3 regions of the Mesorhizobium sp. M0898 genome follow, and region 3 is predicted to be linked to each of the others. Evidence: predicted binding sites of a transcription regulator. Region 3 holds the regulator's gene; each other region holds the start of a gene.
The links. Region 3 encodes HrcA, which represses chaperone genes, less so after heat shock. Its sites were predicted from a motif close to GTTAGCACTCNCNNNNNGNGAGTGCTAAC; they were not measured.
Positions count from the first base shown of each region.

Region 1 (7,495 bases), on a different contig from region 3:
GTGCTGACCTGGATGCGCCGTACCTTCGCCGGAGCCTTTGTCATGCTCGGCGCCAAACTGGCGCTGGCGGACCGGTAGACAGGAAGGTCGCGGGCATTCAAATCTATCCCTTCACATAGCCCATGGCCTCGACAATCTGCCCGTCCGCCACGCGCATCAGGTTGACGCCGCGCAGCGAATTGCCGTCGCCCATCCAGTAGCGCCAGCGGATCGTCGCCCGATCGCCGGCGACGAAAGTTTCTTCAATGTCGAAGCGCGTGCCGGGTCCGGTTGCGATCGCCGACCACAGTTCGACGCAGGCGCCCTTGCCGATGCGGCGGGCGCCGTCCGGGGCCGGCGTGGTGTTTTCGATCACGCAATCTTCCGCCACCAGATCGTCGAGCGCCGACGGGTCGTGGCGCTGGAAGACGTCGTTGTAGCCGCATGATCTCGGCCGTTTCGGCGGAGCGTTTGGCGGCGGCGATGTCGATGACGAGTTCCTGTGTCATTGGATATTCCTTCCCTTCAGTGATCGGTAGCGGTTTCGATGAGGCGGGCCTTGAGCGTGATCACTGCGACGCCGGCCAGCGCCCGCGACACGAGGCAGCTCTCCTTGGCCGTCTGCGCCAGCCGCTCGAACTCCCCCGCCGCCAGCCCGGCGACGCTTGCCTCGGTTTCCAGCTCGATACGGGTCAGCGTCGGTCCAGCCGCGGTGGCGCCGAGATGCGCTTTCGCGATCGTGTGGATGCGTGCGGGAGTGTAACCTTCGCGGCCGAGGACGGCGCTCAGCGCCATCGAGAAGCAGCCGGCATGCGCCGCCGCAATCAATTCCTCGGGGTTGGTGCCGGGACCGTTCTCGAAACGCGACGGGAACGAGTAGGCGCCTTCGAAGACGCCGCTGCCGAGCTTCAGCCGGCCCGAACCTTCCTTCAACGATCCCTGCCATTGGGCCTCTGCTTCACGAATGGTCATAATGGTCATTGTGTCTCTCCTTTGATTTGAGGGGTCGATCAGATTTTGGGGCGGACCAGTCAGGCGCTGTCGACGACCACTTTCCCGAAGACGTCGCCTTGCTGGAAATAGCGATAGGCGTCGTTGGCCTCGTCGAAGGCGAACACCTTGTCGATGACAGGCTTAAGCCGATGCACCGAGATGGCGCGCAGCATGGCTTCGAGGTTGGTGCGATTGCCGACGAACAGGCGGCTGATGGTGGCGAGGCTGCGCTGGTAGACCGGGCCGGGGATCTGCACCGTCCCGCCTTTCGCATCCTGTATGGTGAGAAGCACGATGCGCCCGTAAAGCGCGCAGGCGATCATCGACTGCGCGAAGGTCGGCGGGCCGCCGGTCTCGACGACGAGGTCGATGCCGCCGGTCTGCTCTCGTACCGCAGCACCCCATTCCGGCATGTCGGCGGTCGAGACGACGAGGTCGGCGCCCAGCGCCTGCAGCCGGTCCAGCTTCTCGTTGCGCGAGCTGACTGCCACGACACGGCAGCCGAGCAGCTTGGCGAATTGCAGCGCAAATAGCGCGACGCCACCTGAACCGATGACAAGAACCCATTGGCCGGGCTTCGGCATTTCGGCCGCCGTCACGGCATTCCAGGCGGTCAGGCCGGCGCAGGTTAGTGTCGCCGCTTGATGCCAGTCGAGATGATCGGGAAGCCGCACCGCCCATTGCTCGTCGAGCACGGCGTATTCGGCCAGCATCCCGTCCAGCGTGCAGCCAAGCTGGTCGATCAGACCGGCATTGATGCGGCCATCGATCCAGCGCGCAAAATAACTGCCGGTGACGCGGTCGCCGACGGCAAAGCGGGTGACGGCCTCGCCGACGGCAACGACTTCGCCGGCGCCGTCGCTCAGCGGGATAACGCCTTGGCGCGGCGCCAGCGGGTAGGTGCCGTTGAGGATCATCGTATCGCGGCGGTTGAGCGCGGTGGCGCGGACACGCACGACGATCTCGTGCGGCTTCGGCGTCGGCTGCGCCTCGTCGCGCATCACTAGGCACTTGGTCCCGCAGGTTCCTTCAAGACGATAGCTGCGCATTTGCCTCTCGATATGTAGACTGATCTACATATTATGTAGACCGATTGTCATATTCGAGGCAAGGTCTATAATGCTCACTCCTGACAGAGGTTGACATGGCGAACGACACCCGTACCCGCATACTCGAGACCACGGGGCGCCTGCTTCGGCAGCGCGGCTATCACGGCACTTCGCTCAACGACATATTGAGCGCCTCAGGCGCGCCGAGAGGCTCGCTCTATTTTCATTTTCCGGGCGGCAAGGACCAGTTGGTCATCGAGGTGACGCGCGACAGCGTCGAGGACGTCTCGAAAAGGCTGGGCGAGGCCCTTGCAGCCGAAAAGGACCCGGCGGTGGCCGTCCACCACATCTACCAGTCGGTCGCGCGCATGCTGGAAGACAATCGGTTCACGCTCGGTTGCCCGATCGCGCCCGTGGTGTTGGACTCGCCGATCGACATGCCGGAACTGGCCGAGTTGTGCCGCTCCGCCTTCGAGCAATGGATAGGCTTGCTCAGGGCGGCCTTCGTCAGGGCAGGGGTGCCCGAGCGCCGCGCGCATGCGCTGGCACTGCTGGTCGAATCATCGCTGGAAGGGCTGATGGTGATCGCACGCGCCACCCACGACCGCGCCCCGGTGCTGGCGGTAGCCGATGAGGTCGCGGCGCTGATTGAGGGCGCTTTGCCGGCCAAGAGTGCCACTGCCGCGGTGCATTGATATCGCCGCTTGAGCCGGGGCAGCCCGCTATGAAGCAAACAAAAAGGGCGGCATCGCTGCCGCCCTTTCCGAAAGCTTGCGAGATTGGCTGGATTAGAAATCCATGCCACCCATGCCGCCCATGCCGCCGCCGCCCATGCCGCCAGGCATGCCGCCGCCAGCCGACTCCTTCTTCGGAGCCTCCGCGATCATGGCTTCGGTGGTGACCAGCAGGCCGGCGACCGAGGCCGCGTCCTGCAGAGCCGTGCGCACAACCTTGACCGGATCGACGATACCCATGGCGATCATGTCGCCATATTCGCCGGTCTGGGCGTTGTAGCCGAAGGTTGCCCCCTTGTTCTCAAGGATCTTGCCGGCAACGATCGATGCTTCCGCACCGGCGTTGGCCGCGATCTGGCGGGCCGGAGCCTGCAGCGCGCGGCGCACGATGTTGATGCCGGCGGCCTGGTCGGAGTTGGCGCCGGTTGCCTTGATGCTCAGCGAAGCGCGCAGCAGTGCGACGCCGCCGCCGGGAACGATGCCTTCTTCGACGGCCGCGCGGGTCGCGTTGAGGGCGTCATCGACGCGGTCCTTCTTTTCCTTGACTTCCACTTCGGTCGCACCGCCGACGCGGATGACGGCAACGCCGCCCGCCAGCTTGGCGAGACGTTCCTGCAGCTTCTCCTTGTCGTAGTCCGAGGTGGTCTCCTCGATCTGCTGCTTGATCTGGGCGACGCGGCCCTGGATTTCGGCCTTCTTGCCGGCGCCGTCGACGATGGTGGTGTTCTCCTTGGAGATCGACACCTTCTTGGCGCGGCCGAGCATGTTCAGGCCGACATTCTCGAGCTTGATGCCGAGGTCTTCGGAAATGACCTGGCCACCGGTGAGGATGGCGATGTCTTCCAGCATGGCCTTGCGGCGATCACCAAAGCCCGGCGCCTTGACGGCGGCGATTTTCAGGCCACCGCGCAGCTTGTTGACGACCAGCGTGGCCAGGGCCTCGCCTTCGACATCTTCCGAGATGATGACCAGCGGCTTCGAGGTCTGCACGACGGCCTCGAGGATCGGCAGCATGGCCTGCAGATTGGAGAGCTTCTTCTCGTGGAGAAGAATGTAGGCGTCTTCCAGATCCGCAACCATCTTCTCGGCGTTGGTGACGAAGTAGGGCGAGAGATAGCCGCGGTCGAACTGCATGCCTTCAACGACTTCAAGCTCGGTCTCGGCGGTCTTTGCTTCCTCGACGGTGATGACGCCCTCATTGCCGACCTTCTGCATCGCTTCCGCGATCATCGAGCCGACCGACACGTCGCCATTGCCGGCGATGGTGCCGACCTGGGCAACCTCTTCCGAGGTCTTGATCTTCTTGGCGTTCTTAATCAGCGTCGCGACGACGTCGGCGACGGCGAGGTCGATGCCGCGCTTGAGGTCCATCGGGTTCATGCCGGCTGCAACCGCCTTGTGGCCTTCCTGGACGATCGACTGTGCCAGAACGGTCGCGGTCGTAGTGCCGTCGCCGGCGATGTCGTTGGTCTTCGAAGCAACTTCGCGAACCATCTGCGCGCCCATGTTCTCGAACTTGTCTTCAAGCTCGATTTCCTTGGCGACGGTGACGCCGTCCTTGGTGATGCGCGGTGCGCCGAACGACTTGTCGATGACGACGTTGCGGCCCTTGGGGCCGAGCGTGACCTTCACCGCGTCGGCGAGGATGTTGACGCCGCGCAGCATGCGCTCGCGAGCGTCGCGGGAGAATTTTACGTCTTTGGCAGCCATTTTTAGCTCCTGGCAGGGGCTTGGATTGAGCCCGAAGATTTAAATGAGGGTGAGGCCGATATTCAGCCGATGATGCCCATAATGTCGGCTTCCTTCATGATCAGAAGGTCTTCGCCATTGAGCTTGACTTCGGTGCCCGACCACTTGCCGAACAGGATACGGTCGCCGGCCTTGACGTCCAGCGGGACGAGCTTGCCGGCTTCGTCACGGGCGCCGGAACCGACGGCGATGATCTCGCCTTCCTGCGGCTTTTCCTTAGCCGTGTCGGGGATGATGATCCCGCCCGCGGTCTTGGATTCGGATTCGACCCGACGAACGACCACGCGGTCATGAAGCGGGCGGAACTTCGACTTTGCCATTTTTTATTCCTCGATGAGAATGGTGAGAACAGTTCCTCCGTCCGGCGGCGCCGGACATGTGGTTAGCACTCATCTTGGGGGAGTGCTAACGTGGCGCTGAAATAGGCTGGCAACTCGCGCGAGTCAAGGCGCCCGGTGAGCATCATCAGGACAATTGCTTCAAACGGATACTTGACTAAGTCAACTAAATCGCTGATCTTGCCGGGAGGAGGATGCCATGACCATTCATCATCACCCAGGCAAGGAGCGGATCGACGCGGTGCGGGCCTTCAACCGCTTCTACACCCGCCAGATCGGGCTGCTCGACGAAGGGCTGCTGAAAAGCACCTTCTCGCTGACCGAGGCGGGAGTGCTCTATGAGCTGGCGCATCGCGATGGCCTGACCGCCACCGACCTTGGGCGCGATCTCGGCCTCGATGCCGGTTATCTCAGCCGGCTGCTGAAGAAGTTCGAGGAGCGTGATCTGGTCGAGCGCGCCACGATCGAGACGGATGCACGGCGTTCGACGATCGCGCTGACCAAGGCCGGGCGGCAGGCCTTCGCGCCGCTGAACCAGGGTTCGCACGACCAGGTCGCGGCATTGCTCGACCGGCTTCCAGTTCCCGAACAGGACAGGCTGGTCAGGGCCATGCAGACGGTGCAGCGTCTGCTGGGCGGAAGCACCGAGCCCAAAATTCCCTATATGCTGCGGCCTCTGCAAATCGGCGACATCGGCTGGATTATCCATCGCCAGGGCCTGCTCTACGCGCAGGAATATGGCTGGGACGAAACCTATGAAGCGCTGGTCGCCGAAATCCTCGGCGCATTCGTCAAATCCTTCGATCCGAAATGGGAACGCAGCTGGATCGCCGAGCGGCAAGGCGAGGTCGTCGGCTCGGTCTTCGTCGTGCGCCAGTCGGACGCGGTGGCGAAGTTGCGCCTGCTCTATGTCGAGCCGTCGGCGCGCGGCCTCGGCATCGGCAAGCGGCTGGTCGAGGAATGTATCGGCTTTTGCCGCGCCACGGGTTACACGACACTGACGCTGTGGACCAACGGCGTGCTCGCCGCCGCTCGCCACATCTATGAGGCTGCGGGCTTTAAATTGACCAACGAGGAGCGCCACCATTCCTTCGGCAAGGATCTGGTCGGCCAGAACTGGAATTTGGAGCTGTAGCAGCGCCGCAGAATTTCGAGCATCGGCCTGGGGCGGTCGCTCAGGTCGCAGGCTTAATGTTTTGGTTCAAGCGAAAGAAATTGGTGGGATCATACTTGTTCTTTAGTGCGGCCAACCTCGGATAATTCTCGCCGTAAGCCGCCAGAACCCGATCAGTGCCTTCTTCGCCGAGATTATTCGCATAGACGCCGCCGGTCGAGAACGGTCTCATTGCATCCCACAGGTCGCGCGCCCATCGGATGTGCGTTTCGTCGTCAGACGGGTAGTCCCAGATCGTAAAGCGCATCCCGATTGGCGTAGGGCGTTCCGTCCATCGGTACTCGCGAGATGGCGCCGCCAACCTGCTGCAGGACCAGAAGCGATTCGCTGGGTGCAGTCATGTAAGCCGCAAGCATGGTATCGATCGCCTGATCTGTGATTTCGCGCATGAACTGCGCCTTCCAGTAGTAGCGCCGCCCGCGCGGAAAGAGGCTGTCCCCGGCCGATTGGATTTGAAGATAGGGGACAGGAGCAATCCGGCGCTCAACTGGCGTGCCATACTCTCTCAGAGGTTGAATGATTTGTTGGCCTTCGTCGAGTGGGCCGATGTAGCACGCCGATATGCTGAAGAAGCGTTCGCCCGAGGGCGCCGTCACAAGCGCTGCATCCAGGCTCAGCTCATCCGGGGCGCCGCTCGAGAACCGCATCGCTTCGCGTTACAAGCGCCCGGCGTAATAAATTGCTAACTACGATCGCCCTGCACCAACTGCCATGCACACTCGCCGGCTTCTGGCACAATCCGGCTCCTTGAATTATGAGCACGCTTATTATATATGTCGCTCATGGTTTCCGACGGCATCGACAGATTAGGCTTTTTGATCCACGACGTGCAGCGCCTGATGCGCAAGCGCTTCGAGGCGCGCGCCAGTGGTTTCGGCCTTTCTTCAGCGCAATGGCGGCTTCTGGTACGTGTCGCCAAGGAGGCGGGTGTCGCGCAGGCGCGGCTTGCCGAGCTTCTTGAGATCGAGCCGATCAGCGTCTCGCGTCTTGTCGATCGCATGGAGGAGGGCGGCTGGATCGAGCGCCGTCCCGACGCAACCGACAGGCGAGTGCGCATGATTTTCCCGACCGCCAAGGCAAACGCGGCTTACACCCACGTCAAGAGCCTTGCCGGCGAGGTCTATGAGGAATCGCTCGTTGGCGTTTCGCCGGAAGATCGCCGCGTCCTGGTCAGGGCGCTGGAGACAATGGTGCAGAATCTTGCAGATGGTGAGGCGCCGCCCTCGGAAAAAGTGAAGAATACGGAAGGCACAGCAGCATGAACGCGGTAGCCAAACTAGATGAGAATGCGGCCAAGCTGGAGATGGAAGCTCCCGCGAAGCCGGCGGCAGCTCCGGTAACGGTCGCTCCGCAGATAGCTCCGGCGCCGGTGGCGCCGAAGCAGAAGCGCCGTGCCGGCCGCTTCCTTTTGATGTTTGTGCTGCCCGCTGCGTTGATCGCCGGCGGCAGCTATGTCTGGGTGACCGGCGGCCGCTATCA
Region 1 covers NZ_JAMYOE010000016.1:83,764-91,258, forward strand. Annotated here, with positions in the region: gene NKH90_RS18330 (LysE family translocator) at 1-78, shown strand, start outside; partial or broken gene NKH90_RS18335 (nuclear transport factor 2 family protein) at 104-488, opposite strand; gene NKH90_RS18340 (OsmC family protein) at 505-951, opposite strand; gene NKH90_RS18345 (zinc-dependent alcohol dehydrogenase family protein) at 1,011-2,021, opposite strand; gene NKH90_RS18350 (TetR/AcrR family transcriptional regulator) at 2,117-2,716, shown strand; gene groL (chaperonin GroEL) at 2,810-4,465, opposite strand; gene groES (co-chaperone GroES) at 4,528-4,824, opposite strand; gene NKH90_RS18365 (bifunctional helix-turn-helix transcriptional regulator/GNAT family N-acetyltransferase) at 5,042-5,977, shown strand; gene NKH90_RS18370 (BBE domain-containing protein) at 6,018-6,263, opposite strand; gene NKH90_RS18375 (hypothetical protein) at 6,232-6,663, opposite strand; gene NKH90_RS18380 (MarR family winged helix-turn-helix transcriptional regulator) at 6,799-7,278, shown strand; gene NKH90_RS18385 (HlyD family secretion protein) at 7,275-7,495, shown strand, end outside.
Region 1: the regulator HrcA is predicted to act here: its motif matches at 4,886-4,914, upstream of groES (co-chaperone GroES).

Region 2 (7,495 bases), on a different contig from region 3:
TTGATCTGGCTGATGCGCGCATGGATTTCATCCTTGCGGCCGGCGCCGTCGACGATGGTGGTGTTCTCCTTCTCGATCAGCACCTTCTTGGCGCGGCCGAGCATCTCCAGTGTGACGTTCTCGAGCTTGATGCCGAGGTCCTCCGAGATCGCCGTGCCGCCGGTCAGGATGGCAATATCCTCCAGCATGGCCTTGCGGCGATCGCCGAAGCCCGGTGCCTTGACGGCCGCGACCTTCAGGCCGCCGCGCAGCTTGTTGACGACCAGCGTCGCCAGCGCCTCGCCCTCGACGTCCTCGGCGATGATCAACAGCGGCTTGCCGGATTGCACGGCGGCTTCGAGCACAGGAAGCATGGCCTGCAGGTTGGACAGCTTCTTCTCGTGGATCAGCACATAGGGTTCTTCGAGTTCGACGCGCATCTTATCCTGATTGGTGATGAAATAGGGCGAGAGGTACCCACGGTCGAACTGCATGCCTTCGACCACTTCCAACTCGGTCTCAGCGGTCTTCGCTTCCTCGACAGTGATGACACCCTCATTGCCAACCTTTTCCATCGCCTCTGCGAGGAAGCGGCCGATCTCGGCATCGCCATTGGCAGAGATGGCGCCGACCTGAGCGATTTCGTCGTTCCTGGTCACCTTGCGGGCATTGGATTTCAGGTCGGCGACCACGGCGTCGACCGCCTTGTCGATGCCGCGCTTCAAATCCATCGGGTTCATGCCGGCAGCGACCGCCTTGGCCCCTTCCCTGACAATGGCCTGAGCAAGAATCGTCGCGGTCGTGGTGCCATCGCCTGCGGTGTCGCTGGTCTTCGAAGCAACTTCGCGGACCATCTGAGCGCCCATGTTCTCGAACTTGTCCTCGAGCTCGATCTCTTTTGCCACCGTCACGCCGTCCTTGGTGATGCGCGGCGCGCCGAACGATTTGTCGAAGACAACGTTGCGGCCCTTGGGACCGAGCGTCACCTTCACCGCATTGGCAAGCATATCGACACCGCGTAACATCTTCTCGCGGGCTTCGGTATGAAATTTCACATCTTTGGCAGCCATTGGAACACTCCTCGATAGGCAGCTTTTCGTTGACTGGAATGCTTGTTCAGGCCCCGCTCAGGCAGCCTTCTTCATCTCGCCCGTGGCTTCGATCACGCCCAGCACGTCGCTCTCTTTCATGATGAGCAGATCCTCGCCATTGAGCTTGATCTCGGTGCCGGACCATTTGCCGAACAAAATGCGGTCGCCGACCTTGACGTCGAGCGGCTGCAATTGGCCGCTGTCGTCGCGCGCGCCCGGACCGGCGGCAATGACCTCGCCCTCCTGCGGCTTCTCCTTGGCGGTGTCGGGGATGATGATGCCGCCCGCGGTCTTTTCGTCGACCTCGATGCGGCGGACCAGGATGCGGTCATGCAATGGACGGAACGCCATGTCGTTCTCCTCTCGGGACAAACAGATTTTCGAACATCCTCCTGACCGGACCGGCAATATCGGCCCGGCACGGGGTGCGCGATCCCTTCTTCAAGCATCGCGCGCATACGAACTAGTCGCGCTTTTTTCAGCTTTCAAGAGGATCATGCAAAAATTTTAGCACTCGACGCCTGAGAGTGCCAATACGCTGTAATTGTTCGCACATTCGCCGTTTCCGGCGCGATGACCCGGCCGGATTTCCAAATCTGTCCGTCTCCTGAGCCGCTTGCCGGCGGCTGGAACCTATGTGGAAGGCGAGGCGTTTTGCAGACCGAGGTTCATTGGGAAAGGAAGGATTGCATGACCAGCAGGGACTTTCAGCTCCAGATGCAAGGGTTTGGCCTCACCACGGCGGAGATCCACTACCGTCTGCCCGATCATCGAAGCCTGCTTCAGCTCTATATCTGGCAGGAATACGATATCGCCCCTGATTTCCCGACGCTGAAGCATTTCCTCGATTTCTGGGAGCGCGAGATCGAAGGCCCGCTGCATTCGGTGCGCGTGGCTCATCACCGTCTGATCCAACCGTCCGAATGGCGGGCCGTAAACGGCATTATCACCGTCCACTGAGGAGCAAGCCGATCTGCCGCCAGACAGCAAACAAAGTGCCTCCGAAGCGGGGGAAAGAGGTAGCTGACTCTCCCCCACTTGTTTTGGATCTCACAATATCGGAGGGCGTCCGGACTAGCCGGCGTGGTCGACAGGCTTGCGGGCGAGCAATCCAGCCTTGCGCGCCGCCCTGACGAAGGCCTTGCGCGCATCACGCGCGGTGCGCCAGCCGTCGAGCGCATCGCGGCAGGTCCGATAGGCGGTGCGCCAGCTCCGGCCGCGTGCACGGTCCGGCCACTGCTGGCGCATGCATTCGATGGCTTCCCAACTGCTGGCGACCTTGCGCTCGCTGGATTGGAATTTCAACGTGATCGGCTCGGCGAAGCGGACGTCGTCCATCACTTCCTCCTTGTTTTCTGATCGTCTTCTTGTTTGAGCAAGCAACGTTGTGCTGGCGGCACCGGCGGCCGGCCGGCGCCGCTGAAGGACATGGTTCGTCCCCTTGCGCGGTTCAAGAGCATCGCGCAACAGCCGGTTATTCCTCCTCGTCCGGCCCTTGCAGCAGTTCGATCAGCGTCGCTACCCTTGCCGTCGGCAGCGGTCGGCCCTCGTTCACCAGCGCCTCGTCGGCGGCGATCCAGGCCAGGGCCTCGCGCAATTCCTGGACCGTCCCGTCCGTCGCCGCAATGTCGGCGATCACGGCTTCGTCGACCGGGCCCAGCACAGAAATGATCTCGTCGCGTGTCATGGTCAGCTCCATCTGCGAGTGCCGGGAACGGGCCCGGCAACACAAGAAATCTGGGTCTTGACCTGCTGCAGACAATAACCGGCCGGGGAAGTCAGCGTTGGCAATTGAAACCAGACAGGCGATCTCCTGCCGGACATCTCCCCACTTGTGGCGAGATTGGCAGCCTCGCCGAACCGATCGAAAACCGGCCCGAAAAACCGGCAACGCGAGAGCCACCGGGTCTTGACTTGCGGCGGACAATAACCAGATCGAAGGCACCGGTCGCCGAAATGGGGCCGGCGGAACCAGGGAGCGCCAGCTCTTTGGCGCCCCTCGTATCTATGTTGCTCGATGGAGGATGTAGCTATGAGAACCGCATTCGACTTTTCCCCGCTCTATCGGTCGAGCATCGGCTTCGACCGCGTCTTCAACCTGCTGGAAAATGCTCCGCAGGCCTTCGACGCCTGGCCGCCCTATGACATCGCGCGCAGCGGCGAGAACAACTACCGCGTCACCATCGCCGTAGCCGGGTTTTCCGAGGACGACCTCGAAATCACTCATGAACCCAACCTCCTGATTGTCTCCGGCCAGCACAAGGAGCCGGACAACGCGGAGTATCTGCATCATGGCCTCGCCACACGGCCCTTTACCCGCCGTTTCGAGCTTGCCGATCACGTCAAGGTCGCAGGCGCCTCGCTCGACAACGGCCTGCTCAGCATCGATCTGGTACGTGAGGTGCCAGAGGAGATGAAGCCTCGGCGCATCGCCATCGCGACCGATGTCGCCTCGCCGAAGACCGGGCCGAAGGTCGCGCAGGGCGAAGCAAACAAGCAGGCTGCCTGAATGCACCAGTCGAGAAAGGAGACTATGCAATGGCTATTCGTGATCTCATTCCGTGGGGCCGGGAGAACAATCAGCCCCCCAGCCTGTTCCGCAACGGCGACGGCGATCCCTTCCTGACGCTGCATCGCGAAATGAACCGCCTGTTCGACGAGGCGTTCCGCGGCTTCGACACGAGGCTGCCGTCGCTCGGTGGCTTCTCCGCTGCCCGCGCCAGCTGGCCGAGTGTCGAAATCTCCGATAGCGAAAAGGAGATCCGCGTCACCGCCGAGATCCCCGGCATGGACGAGAAAGACGTCGAGTTGCTGCTCGATGACGGTGTGCTGACGCTGCGCGGCGAGAAGCGCGAAGAGACCGAGGACAAGGACAGGCAGTTCTCCGAACGCTTCTATGGCCGTTTCGAGCGGCGTATCCCGCTCGGCTACGAAGTCGACGAAGACAAGGTGAACGCCGCGTTCCGGAACGGTGTGCTCAGCGTGACGCTGCCCAAGACGGAGCGCGCCCAGGCAAAGGCCAAGCGTATCGCCATCACCGGCGGCGACGGCAAGTCCTGACGGCTCGTAGGACGACGCCCCTTCTGCCTGCCGGTTCCGGCGGGCAGAAGCGGGCAAATGTCGATGACCCGTTCTCCCGACGCTCCGGTTCCGCCTGACCAGGCGCAGCACGCCCTGCAGTGCCTGACGACCGAGCATTTCGTGCTGCAAAACGCTCGCGCCGCGACCATTCAGGAAGCGAACCAGAGAGCCGATCTGTTCCTGACCTCGGTCTCAAGCGCAACGATTGCCTTGTCCTTCGTCGCGCAGGTCACGGAGATGGGCAGGCCGTTCGTGTTGTTCAGCCTGATCTTGCTGCCTTGCCTTTTCTTCATCGGACTGGTCACCTTTGTGCGCGCGGTGCAGGTTGCCATCGAGGACATGGTGCATGCCCGCGGCATGGCCAGGATCCGCCACTATTTCGTCGAACTGGCGCCGGTCCTGCAAAGATACCTCGTCAATTCCACGCATGACGACCCCTCGGCGGTGCTGGTCGACAAGGGCCTCAGACCCTCGCCGCTGCAATATTTCATGACCACCGCGGGGATGGTGGGCACGATCAACGGCGCCATTGCCGGCGTCTTCACCGGCATCGTTGTTAAGTCCGCTTTCGGCGGGGGCATGTCGCCCGGCGTGATTTGCGGGCTGGCGGTCTTCGCGACATGCATTCTCATCCTGCGGCGCTATCATAGTCGCGCCTGGGCGGCGGCCGAAGAAAGCTTGCCCGCACGGTTCCCGGGCAACAATGGCAGGGAAAGCTAGCGCCGACATATCCGGATGTCGAAAAGTGGCAGGGCGCCGCCCTTGCGTCTTGCGCGCCAATTGACCATCCTCGCCAACATCATTTGCACCGCGGCCGGGGGGTTCGCATATGCCGACGCTTTATGCGCTGAAACCGGCCTTCCAGGCCAGGCTGCGGCCGCTTGCCGATGGCCTGGCCAGGGCCGGCGTCACCGCCAACCAGATCACACTGCTGGCCGCTGCCCTCTCGCTCGCCGCCGGCCTTGCGGTGGCAGTCCTTGCAGGCCATCGCGCGGTCTTTCTGCTGATGCCGCTCGTGCTGTTTGCGCGAATGGCGCTGAATGCCATCGACGGCATGCTCGCAAGGGAACATGGCCAGGCCTCGAAGCTCGGCATGTATCTCAACGAGCTTTGTGATGTCGTCTCCGATCTCGCTTTGATCCTGGCCTTTGCCGTCATTTTTCCTGCCTGGGGCGTCGTTGCATTCGCGATCGCGGCTATGATCGCGGAGTTCGCCGGCGTGCTCGGCATCGCCGCCGGAACCGGGCGCAACTATGCCGGCCCGTTCGGCAAAAGCGACCGGGCGCTGGCGCTCGGCATCCTCGCCGTGCTTATCGCGTCCGGCCTGTGGGTCCCGGCGCTCACGCCGCTCGTGTTTCCGGCCATGGCTACACTCTCGCTGGCGACCGCCATCAACCGGATACGCAGCGGCCTTAACGGGAGCGGCAGCTGAATTCCGGTCTCGCCAGGGAGAACAACATGCTTCACCAACAGACGGTTGCCGCAGTGGCTTCAGCCAATATCGAGCGGGTGGCGCAGGAGCGCAGCTTCAAGAGCCATGACGGCACCGAGATCTTCTACCGCTATTGGCCGGCGCTGTCGGAAAACCGCAAGGGCGCCATCCTGCTGTTCCATCGCGGCCACGAGCATGGCGGCCGCATGGCGCATCTGGTCGACGAGCTGCAGATGCCTGATCACGCCTTCTATGCCTGGGACGCGCGCGGCAATGGCCGCTCCGCCGGCGAACGCGGCTATGCGCCGTCGTTTGCGGCGCTGGTGCGCGACATCGATTGCTTCGTGCGCGAGATCAGCAGCGACGGCTTTGCCCGGCGCGACATCGCGCTGATCGCGCAATCCTTCGGCGCCGTGCTTGCCGCCGCCTGGGTGCATGACTATGCGCCTGACATTCGTGCCCTGGTGCTGGCCTCGCCGGCCTTCTCGGTCAAGCTCTACGTACCCTTCGCCAAGCAGGGCATTGCGTTGTGGCAGAAGCTGAAGGGCCGCTTCTTCGTCAATTCCTACGTCAAGGCGAAATTCCTGACGCATGACCCCGAGCGCATCGCCTCCTTCGACGCCGACCCGCTGATCACCCGGCCGATCGCCTCCAACATCCTGGTCGAGCTCTACGACCATGCCGCGCGCATCGTCGCCGACGCCCGCGCCATCACCGTGCCGACACAGCTTTTGATCTCCAGCAGCGACTGGGTGGTGCGCCATGGACCGCAGCACGAGTTTTTCGTCAATCTGGCGAGCCCGGCCAAGGAGCGGCACGTGCTGCCCGGCTTCTTCCACGACACGCTGGGCGAGCGCGACCGCCACAAGGCACTCGACCTGATCAGGCCTTTCCTCGAAAAGCAGTTCACAGCGCCGGAAAAGCCGGTCGACCTGACCGAGGCCGACCGTGCCGGCTACACACGCGACGAGGCCGACCGGCTGGCCTCGCCGCTGCCGCTGCTGTCTCCCAAGGGGCTCTACTGGGCAATGAGCCGCGCCTCGATCCGCATGGGCGCCTGGCTGTCGTCCGGCATGAAGACGGGGATTGCCACCGGCTTCGATTCCGGCTCGACGCTCGACTATGTCTATGAGAACGAGGCGCGCGGCATCAGCCCCATCGGCCGCATGATCGACCGCACCTTTCTCGATGCCGTCGGCTGGCGCGGCATCCGCCAGCGCAAGCTGCATCTGGAGGAGCTGATCGGCAGCGCCGCCGCCTCGCTCAAGGCCGCCGGCCGGCCGGTCCATATCGTCGATATCGCCGCCGGCCATGGCCGCTACGTGCTCGATGCCGTGCAGAAAGGCGCCGCGCCGCCGGCAAGCGTACGGCTGCAGGATTTCTCCGAGCTGAACGTCTCGCTCGGCCGCAAGCTGATCGCCGAGCGCAAGCTGCCGGCGACCGTCTCGTTCCATCAAGGTGACGCCTTCGACGCCACGATGCTGGCCGGGCTCGACCCGGCGCCGGATCTCGCCATCGTCTCGGGGCTCTACGAATTGTTTTCCGACAATGCCATGATCGCCCGCTCGCTCGGTGGACTGGCCAGCGCCATGCAGCCCGGAAGCCTGCTGGTCTACACCAACCAGCCCTGGCATCCGCAGCTCGAGATGATCGCGCGCAGCCTGACCTCGCACCGCGGCGGCCAGGCCTGGGTGATGCGCCGCCGCACGCAGGCCGAGATGGACCAGCTGGTGGCGGCCGCCGGCTTCGAGAAGCTCGACCAGCGCATCGACCAGTGGGGCATCTTCACCGTTTCGGTCGCGCGGCACGTCTGAGCATGGATCTGCCTGCCTGTGCCTCACCTCGCGATGCCCCTGCCCTTCCGGCCTTGCCGCGCGAGCCGTATCCCGGGATCGTCCTGCGCGCCGCATTG
Region 2 covers NZ_JAMYOE010000012.1:107,827-115,321, forward strand. Annotated here, with positions in the region: gene groL (chaperonin GroEL) at 1-1,049, opposite strand, end outside; gene NKH90_RS15820 (co-chaperone GroES) at 1,107-1,421, opposite strand; gene NKH90_RS15825 (usg protein) at 1,761-2,030, shown strand; gene NKH90_RS15830 (DUF982 domain-containing protein) at 2,145-2,408, opposite strand; gene NKH90_RS15835 (hypothetical protein) at 2,545-2,757, opposite strand; gene NKH90_RS15840 (Hsp20 family protein) at 3,103-3,579, shown strand; gene NKH90_RS15845 (Hsp20/alpha crystallin family protein) at 3,609-4,130, shown strand; gene NKH90_RS15850 (hypothetical protein) at 4,194-4,871, shown strand; gene NKH90_RS15855 (CDP-alcohol phosphatidyltransferase family protein) at 4,981-5,583, shown strand; gene NKH90_RS15860 (bifunctional alpha/beta hydrolase/class I SAM-dependent methyltransferase) at 5,610-7,397, shown strand; gene NKH90_RS15865 (phosphatase PAP2/dual specificity phosphatase family protein) at 7,400-7,495, shown strand, end outside.
Region 2: the regulator HrcA is predicted to act here: its motif matches at 1,577-1,605, upstream of NKH90_RS15820 (co-chaperone GroES).

Region 3 (7,495 bases):
TCATATTCGCCTGTCGGCTTGCCATCCCTGAATTTGAGCCTCACCACCTTGTAACCGGTCCTGGCGCCACGGTTCCACGAACCATGCATGGCGACGAAGGCGTCACCCTGATAATCCGCCGGGAAGTTCTTGCCGTCGTAGAAGGCTATATTCATCGGCGCCGAATGCGCCTGCATCAATACATCGGGGACAGTGGCCTTGCCGGCGAGGTCTGGCCGCTCGCCCTGATGGCGCGGATCCTCGTTATTGCCGATGTAGTACCAAGGCCAACCATAGAATCCGCCGTCCTTGACCGCCGTTGCAAATTCGAACGGCACATTGTCGCCGAGTTCGTCGCGCTCATTGACGACGCACCACAATGCGCCGGTGGCGGGCTGCACGGTCATGCCCGTACAGTTGCGCAGGCCGGTGGCGACAGTTCGCGGATTTTTCCCATCCGGGTCAAAGGCGAGCACATCGGCACGGCCGTCCTCGGAGCCCCAGGCCGCCCCGAGCGGCTTTGATTTGGCCCAGGCGTCGAGGCCGCTATCCGGCTCCTTGCCTATATCCTCGGCGACGTTCGAGGCGGAGCCAACCGACAAATAAAGCGTTTTGCCGTCCTGCGAGAAGGCGATGTCGCGGGTCGTGTGACCACCCGACGGGATTTTGGCGACAATGGTTTCTGGTTTGCCGGATGTCTTCAGGTCGCCATCGCGATAGGGGAAGCGGACGATGCTGTCGCTGTTCGCGACATAAACCCATTGCGGTTTGTCTCCTGGCGGATAGAAGGCGATGCCGTAGGGATAATTGAGCCCCTTGGCGAAGATCGCTTTCTCGATGGGCCTGGCGCTGCCCTCGGCGAGACGATAGACGCGTATTTGGTCGGCATGGCTGTTGGCAACAAACAGGTCGCCATTCGGAGCGACGCGCACGACACGTGGATTGACGATGCCGGATGCGATCATTTCAGCCGAAAAGCCCGACGGCAATTCTGGCTTGGCGCTTTCGGGCCGTTCCGCCACGCCGGCGCCGTTCGAAGCGGATTGGGCGGGGTCGGCTGCCGGCATGTCTCGCGGCCCAATCAGGCGTCGGACGCCAGGCCTGTCGGCGTGCCAATCGCCAAACGCGGCTTCGCCTTTGAGCACATTCTGATCCGCCTGCTGGGCGGCTGCCGGTGTCGCAACAAGGAGGGCAGCGGCCAAGGCCGCAAAGCCGCCAGATCGGATCATCAACGTCCTCCGGGATTCGCCTCGAACAGGGGCAAACGGCATCAGGTATTGATCGTTCCAAGCGGCCGTCCAGCACACGAGGATTTGAAGCCGAACCCGTTCAGTTGCCAGAGGCGTAAAAGTCGTCGTCGAGGCGCTTTTCCAGCGCGACCAGATCGGCCGGCAGCGGTAAACCCATCGCCCGCATCTCTTGCAGCTTCTCGCGCAACTGCTCTTGTACCTCGTGCTGATCCTCTGGCTGGTTGATCATTTCTTCGAGCAGCAGACTGATCTGGGCCTTGAACGATTCCAGCGCCATTCTTTTCTCCTCCTTGCGGCAGGCCGCGGCGGCTCCTAGCTCAGCATGCGCGAAATCAGCTGCGCCGTATAGTCGACCATCGGTACTATGCGCGCATAATTCAGCCGCGTCGGCCCGATGACGCCGAGCGCACCGACGACACGCGCGTCCTTGTCGCGATAGGGTGCCACCACCAGCGAGGAGCCAGACAGCGAAAACAGCTTGTTTTCCGAACCGATGAATATGCGCACGCCTGGGCCTGCCTCGGCGAGGTCGAGAAGCTGGATCAGCCCATCCTGCGTCTCCAGATCCTCAAACAGATGCCGCAGCAATTCTATGTCGGCCTGGGCAGTGACGTTTTCCAGGAGATTGGCGCGACCGCGCACGATAAGCCGCCCAGGCACGCCGCTTTCAGCGCCTGCCCAGACCGCCAGGCCCTTCTCGACCAGATCCTGCGACAGCGTGTCGAGGGCCGCCCTGGTCTCTTCCTTGATGCGGGCGATCTCGACCCGCGCCTCGGCCAGGGTGCGACCGCGGATATGGGCGTTGAGGAAGTTAGAGGCTTCGTGCAATTGCGAGATGGTGATGCCGGCGGGCAGATCGATGACGCGATTTTCGACGTCGCCGTTCTGCGAGACCAGCACGGCCAGCGCCTTGGTCGGCTCGAGCTGGATGAATTCGATGTGCTTAAGCGCCGCCTCATTCTTGGCGGCGAGCACGAGGCCGGCGCCGCGCGACATGCCGGACAGCATCTGGCTGGCCTCGGTCAGCATATGCTCCAGCGTCGCGCCCGAGCCGGAGGCGCGCACCTGGGCCTCGATGGTGCGGCGCTCCTCGTCGGAGAGGTCACCAAGTTCCATGAAAGCATCGACGAAGAAGCGCAGGCCTGCCTGGGTCGGCAGCCGGCCAGCCGAAATGTGCGGCGCATAGATCAGGCCGAGATGCTCAAGGTCGCTCATCACGTTGCGGATGGTGGCCGGCGACAGCGACGACGGCAGGATGCGCGACAGGCTGCGCGAACCGACCGGCTCGCCATCCCTCAAATAGGAATCGACGATGCGCCGGAAGATGTCGCGCGAACGCATGTCGAGCGATTGAAGCGCGGGCGATTGCAGCGCGTGCGAGGGGAGCACGTGCGACTGCAAACCGGGATCGACTGCCTTTGTCATTTCGAGCCAAAACCTCCGCCCCGAAGATATAGACTTCCGCGGTGTCGGCGCAACCGGTCCATTTTCCTTTGCGCGTCACGCCCCGTGCGGCTACAAGCCGGCCAAGATTCCCCGGCCAAGATTCCGAAGAAAGAAAGAAGCCTGAATGCGCCCTTCCAAACGCCAATTCGACGAAATGCGCCCCATCTCCTTCGAGCGCGGCGTCTCCAAGCATGCGGAAGGCTCGTGCCTGGTGAAGTTCGGCGACACGCATGTGCTGTGTACGGCCAGCCTGGAGGAAAAGGTGCCGGGCTGGATGCGCAACTCCGGCAAGGGCTGGGTGACGGCGGAATACGGCATGCTGCCGCGTTCGACCGGCGAGCGCATGCGCCGCGAGGCTTCGTCCGGCAAACAAGGCGGCCGCACGCTGGAAATCCAGCGGCTGATCGGCCGCTCCCTGCGCGCCGTGGTCAATCTGCAGGCGCTCGGCGAGCAGCAGATCACCGTCGACTGCGACGTGATCCAGGCCGACGGCGGCACGCGCACCGCTTCGATCACCGGCGGCTGGGTGGCGCTCTACGACTGCCTGCGCTGGATGGAAGCCCGCCAGATGGCGAGCCTGAGCAAGGTGCTGAAGGATCACGTTGCGGCAATCTCCTGCGGAATCCATGATGGCCAGCCGGTCATCGACCTCGACTACATCGAGGATTCCTCGGCCGGCACCGACGCCAATTTCGTCATGACCGGCAAGGGCGGCATCGTCGAGATCCAAGGCACGGCCGAGGGCGAGCCGTTCTCGGAAGAGCAGTTCGCGGCGCTGATGGGGCTCGCCAAGAAAGGCATTCAGCGCCTGGTCAGCTTGCAGCAAATGGCGGTGGCTTAGCTGCGGTCCAATATTGATGAGATTGGCGATCCTGTGACTCCTTCCGCAATCCTGGAATCAGCACTCTACGTGACCGACCTTGCTGCCGCGGAACGGTTCTATTCGGGCGTGCTCGGGCTCGATCTGCTCGGTAAGGTCGATGGCAGGCATCTCTTCTTCCGCTGCGGCGACGGCGTGCTGCTTATCTTCAATGCCGAGGCCACCAAAGTGCCGCCGCGGGCCGACGCCAAGCTGCCCGTGCCGCCGCATGGCGCGGTCGGCCATGGCCATCTTTGCTTCGCCGCAAGCGCGGATGAAATCCCACGCTGGAAAGCGCATCTTGAGGCGAAGAAAATCGCCATCGAAAGCGAGTTCGAGTGGCCGCAAGGCGGCCGCTCGATCTATATTCGCGATCCCTCCGGCAATTCGATCGAATTCGCCGAGCCACGAATTTGGGGCATCTGATGCATTCGCCAACTATTCATTCGCTTGATGGGCATAAGATCATCGTCGCAAGCCACAACGCCGGCAAATTGCGAGAATTCGCCGATCTGATGGCGCCATTCGGCATTGAAGCGAAGTCCGCAAAGGAATACGGCCTGCCGGAACCGGACGAGACCGGCACCACTTTCGAGGAGAACGCCCTCATAAAAGCCTTGGCCGCCGCCAAGGCCACTGGATTGCCGGCGCTGTCGGACGATTCCGGCCTGTGTGTCGATGCGCTCGACGGCGCACCCGGCGTCTACACCGCCAACTGGGCTGAGACGCCGGACGGCTCCCGCGACTTCGGCATGGCCATGCAGCGCACGGAAGTGGCCTTGCAAGAAGTTGGCGCGATCACGCCTGCCCAGCGCAAGGGCCGCTTTGTCGCGGTCATCTGCCTGGCCTTCCCCGATGGCCAGGCGGAATATTGTCGCGGTGAGGTCGAGGGCACGCTGGTATGGCCGCCGCGCGGCGAGCTCGGCTTCGGCTACGATCCGGTGTTCTTGCCCGATGGGTTCGAGAAGACCTTCGGCGAGATGAGCGCGAAGGACAAGCATGGCTGGAAGCCCGGCCAGCCAACCGCATTGTCGCACCGTGCCCGCGCCTTCCAGAAATTCGCGCAAGCCCGATTGGCCGCCGTATGACCATGCTGCTCGACCGCAGGCCTGGTTTCGGCGTCTACGTCCACTGGCCGTTCTGCGCGGCCAAATGCCCGTATTGCGACTTCAACAGCCATGTCCGCCACCAGCCGGTCGACCAGGAGCGTTTTGCCCGCGCCTTCGAGACCGAGCTGGCGACGATGCGCGGCCGCACCGGGCCGCGCGAGGTGACCAGTATCTTTCTTGGCGGCGGCACGCCATCGCTGATGAAACCGCAGACCGTGGCGGCGGTGCTGGATGCAGTGGCGAAGAACTGGACGGTGCCTGATGGCATCGAGGTGACACTGGAGGCCAATCCCTCCTCCGTCGAGGCCGAGCGCTTTCGCGGCTATCGCGCGGCCGGCGTCAACCGGGTATCGCTTGGCGTGCAGGCGCTGCACGACAAGGATCTGCGCTTCCTCGGCCGTTTGCACAATGTCGATGAGGCCCTGCATGCGATCGGCCTGGCGCGCGAGATATTCCCACGGCTGTCGTTCGACCTGATCTACGCGCGGCCCGGTCAGACGCCGGAAGCGTGGCAGGCGGAGCTCGAGCAGGCGATCGGCCACGCCGCAGACCATCTGTCGCTCTATCAGCTGACCATCGAGGAAGGCACGCCGTTCCATGCGCTGCATGCGGCAAGGAAGTTCATCATTCCAGACAATGAGCTTGCCGCCGATCTCTACGCGTTGACACAGGAGATCACCGCCGCGCGCGGACTGCCGGCCTACGAGATTTCCAACCATGCCAGGCCCGGCGCCGAAAGCCGGCACAATCTCACCTACTGGCGTTATGGCGAATATGTCGGCGTCGGTCCCGGCGCGCATGGCCGGTTCGTCGAAAATGGCCGGCGCGTGGTGACGATCGCCGAGAAAATGCCGGAGACTTGGGCCAATCTGGTCGAGGCCAAGGGCCATGGCGTTACCGGCGGCGAGATCCTGACGCGGTCGGAAGAGGCCGACGAGTTCCTGCTGATGGGGCTGAGGCTGGCGGAAGGCATCGACCTTTCCCGCTACGAGGCATTTTCAGGGCGCGGCCTGTCGACGGCACGGCTGTCGGTACTGCAGGACGAAGGCCTGGTGGCGCCGATCGGCAATGCGCGCCTGCGCGCCACGCCGGCCGGCATGATCGTGCTCGATGCGGTCGTGGCGGATTTGGCCAGATAGCACGTTGAAGAACGTTCTCTTCATCTGCAGCCAGAATCCCTTGCGCAGCCCGACGGCGGAGCAGGTGTTTTCCAAGCGGCGGGACATCGAGGTCGCTTCGGCCGGCACTAATCACGATGCCGACATTCCGTTGACGCATGAACTCGTCGCCTGGGCCGACATCATCTTCGTGATGGAAAAAACGCACCGCGCCAAACTGCAGCAGAAATTCAAGACAAGCCTGAAAAAGGCTCGGGTAATCTGCCTCGATATTCCCGACGACTATGCATTCATGGACCCGGCTCTGGTGGGCCTGCTGGAGGCGCGTGTCTCGAAGTATCTGGGTTGAACGATACATCGCGGAGCATGCGCAACCGCGCTTCGAGAACTGTCTCGACCGATCGCTAAGGTTTGCGGGGTCAAGCCTCGTGCTTGTGGCGGTGTTTGGCGCGATCTTTTTCGCTGGTCTCTCCGGAACGGACCGGCTTGATCTCGCTTTTGTCGCGTGAGGCATGGTGCTGGTCGTCTGTGGAATGTGACGCTGCGCCATCGCGGGCGCTTTTTGTTTCGAGGCGGGTGATGAAAATGTCGAAGCGATTGGGCATCGTCCGGTCAGTGCTCCATCGTGCGGTCGGTTTCGTTTGCGGGCTTGCTCTCTGCCGATCGCTGGCGTGCAAGCGGCTTCTTGGCTCTGCCATCTGCGGCTTCGGCAGGCCGGCTCTTGTCGCATGGTGCGGCGAAGCGTTTGCGGCCGGCATAGTAGGGTTCGAAAACGTCCTGTATCGTCAGGCTGTCCATCCTGCTCCTCCCGAGATCAGGGGTAAAATTCGCCGGCAACGGTTTCGTTCCCTACTGTGGCGAAGGCATGGCGGCCGGTTCACGTCGGCATCCCTTTTGGAACCAGGGCCTTTGCAACCCAGGCTTTTGCAACCAAGCGTGAGCCGTGCCAAACAGGGTCGAACGGAGTTGTGCAGGTGACCGGCGAATCGGCCAAACGCAGTTATGTGGTCGGGCAGACCGAAATCGCCGCCCGGCCGCTCGAGCCGGCGCTCTACCTGGTGGCGACGCCTATCGGCAATCTCGCCGATATCACGCTGCGCGCGCTGGAAACGCTCGCCGCCGCCGATATCGTCGCTTGCGAGGACACACGTGTCAGCCGCGTGCTGCTCGACCGCTACGGCATCCGCCGCCGCACCACCGCCTACCACGAGCACAATGCCGGCGACGCCGGACCGAAGCTGATCGCCGCGCTCGAGGCCGGCCAAAGCGTCGCGCTGCTCTCGGATGCCGGCACGCCGCTCATCTCCGACCCCGGCTACCGGCTGGTTGGTGAGGCGCTGGATCGCGGCATTCGTGTCGTGCCGATCCCCGGACCGTCGGCGCCACTTGCCGCGTTGACGGCATCCGGCCTGCCCTCGGACGCGTTTCTGTTTGCCGGCTTCCTGCCGGTGAAGACCGGGCAGCGGCTGACGCGGCTGGAAGCGCTGAAGGCGGTGCCGGCAACGTTGATCTTCTTCGAATCGCCGCGCCGGCTGGCCGAGACGCTCAGTGCCATGGTCGAGGTGCTGGGCGGTGCCCGCAAGGCGGCGATCGGCCGCGAGCTGACCAAGACCTTCGAGGAGATGCGGACCGACACCCTGCAATCGCTCGCCAGCCATTATGCGGGAGCCGATACGCCCAAGGGTGAAATCGTCATCTGCGTCGGCCCGGCCGATGCGGTCGCTGATGAGCCAG
Region 3 covers NZ_JAMYOE010000044.1:25,825-33,319, reverse strand. Annotated here, with positions in the region: gene NKH90_RS29005 (PQQ-dependent sugar dehydrogenase) at 1-1,208, opposite strand, end outside; gene NKH90_RS29000 (hypothetical protein) at 1,309-1,506, opposite strand; gene hrcA (heat-inducible transcriptional repressor HrcA) at 1,542-2,654, opposite strand; gene rph (ribonuclease PH) at 2,800-3,516, shown strand; gene NKH90_RS28985 (VOC family protein) at 3,550-3,960, shown strand; gene rdgB (RdgB/HAM1 family non-canonical purine NTP pyrophosphatase) at 3,975-4,622, shown strand; gene hemW (radical SAM family heme chaperone HemW) at 4,619-5,782, shown strand; gene NKH90_RS28970 (low molecular weight protein tyrosine phosphatase family protein) at 5,787-6,110, shown strand; gene NKH90_RS28965 (hypothetical protein) at 6,181-6,366, opposite strand; gene NKH90_RS28960 (hypothetical protein) at 6,374-6,559, opposite strand; gene rsmI (16S rRNA (cytidine(1402)-2'-O)-methyltransferase) at 6,736-7,495, shown strand, end outside.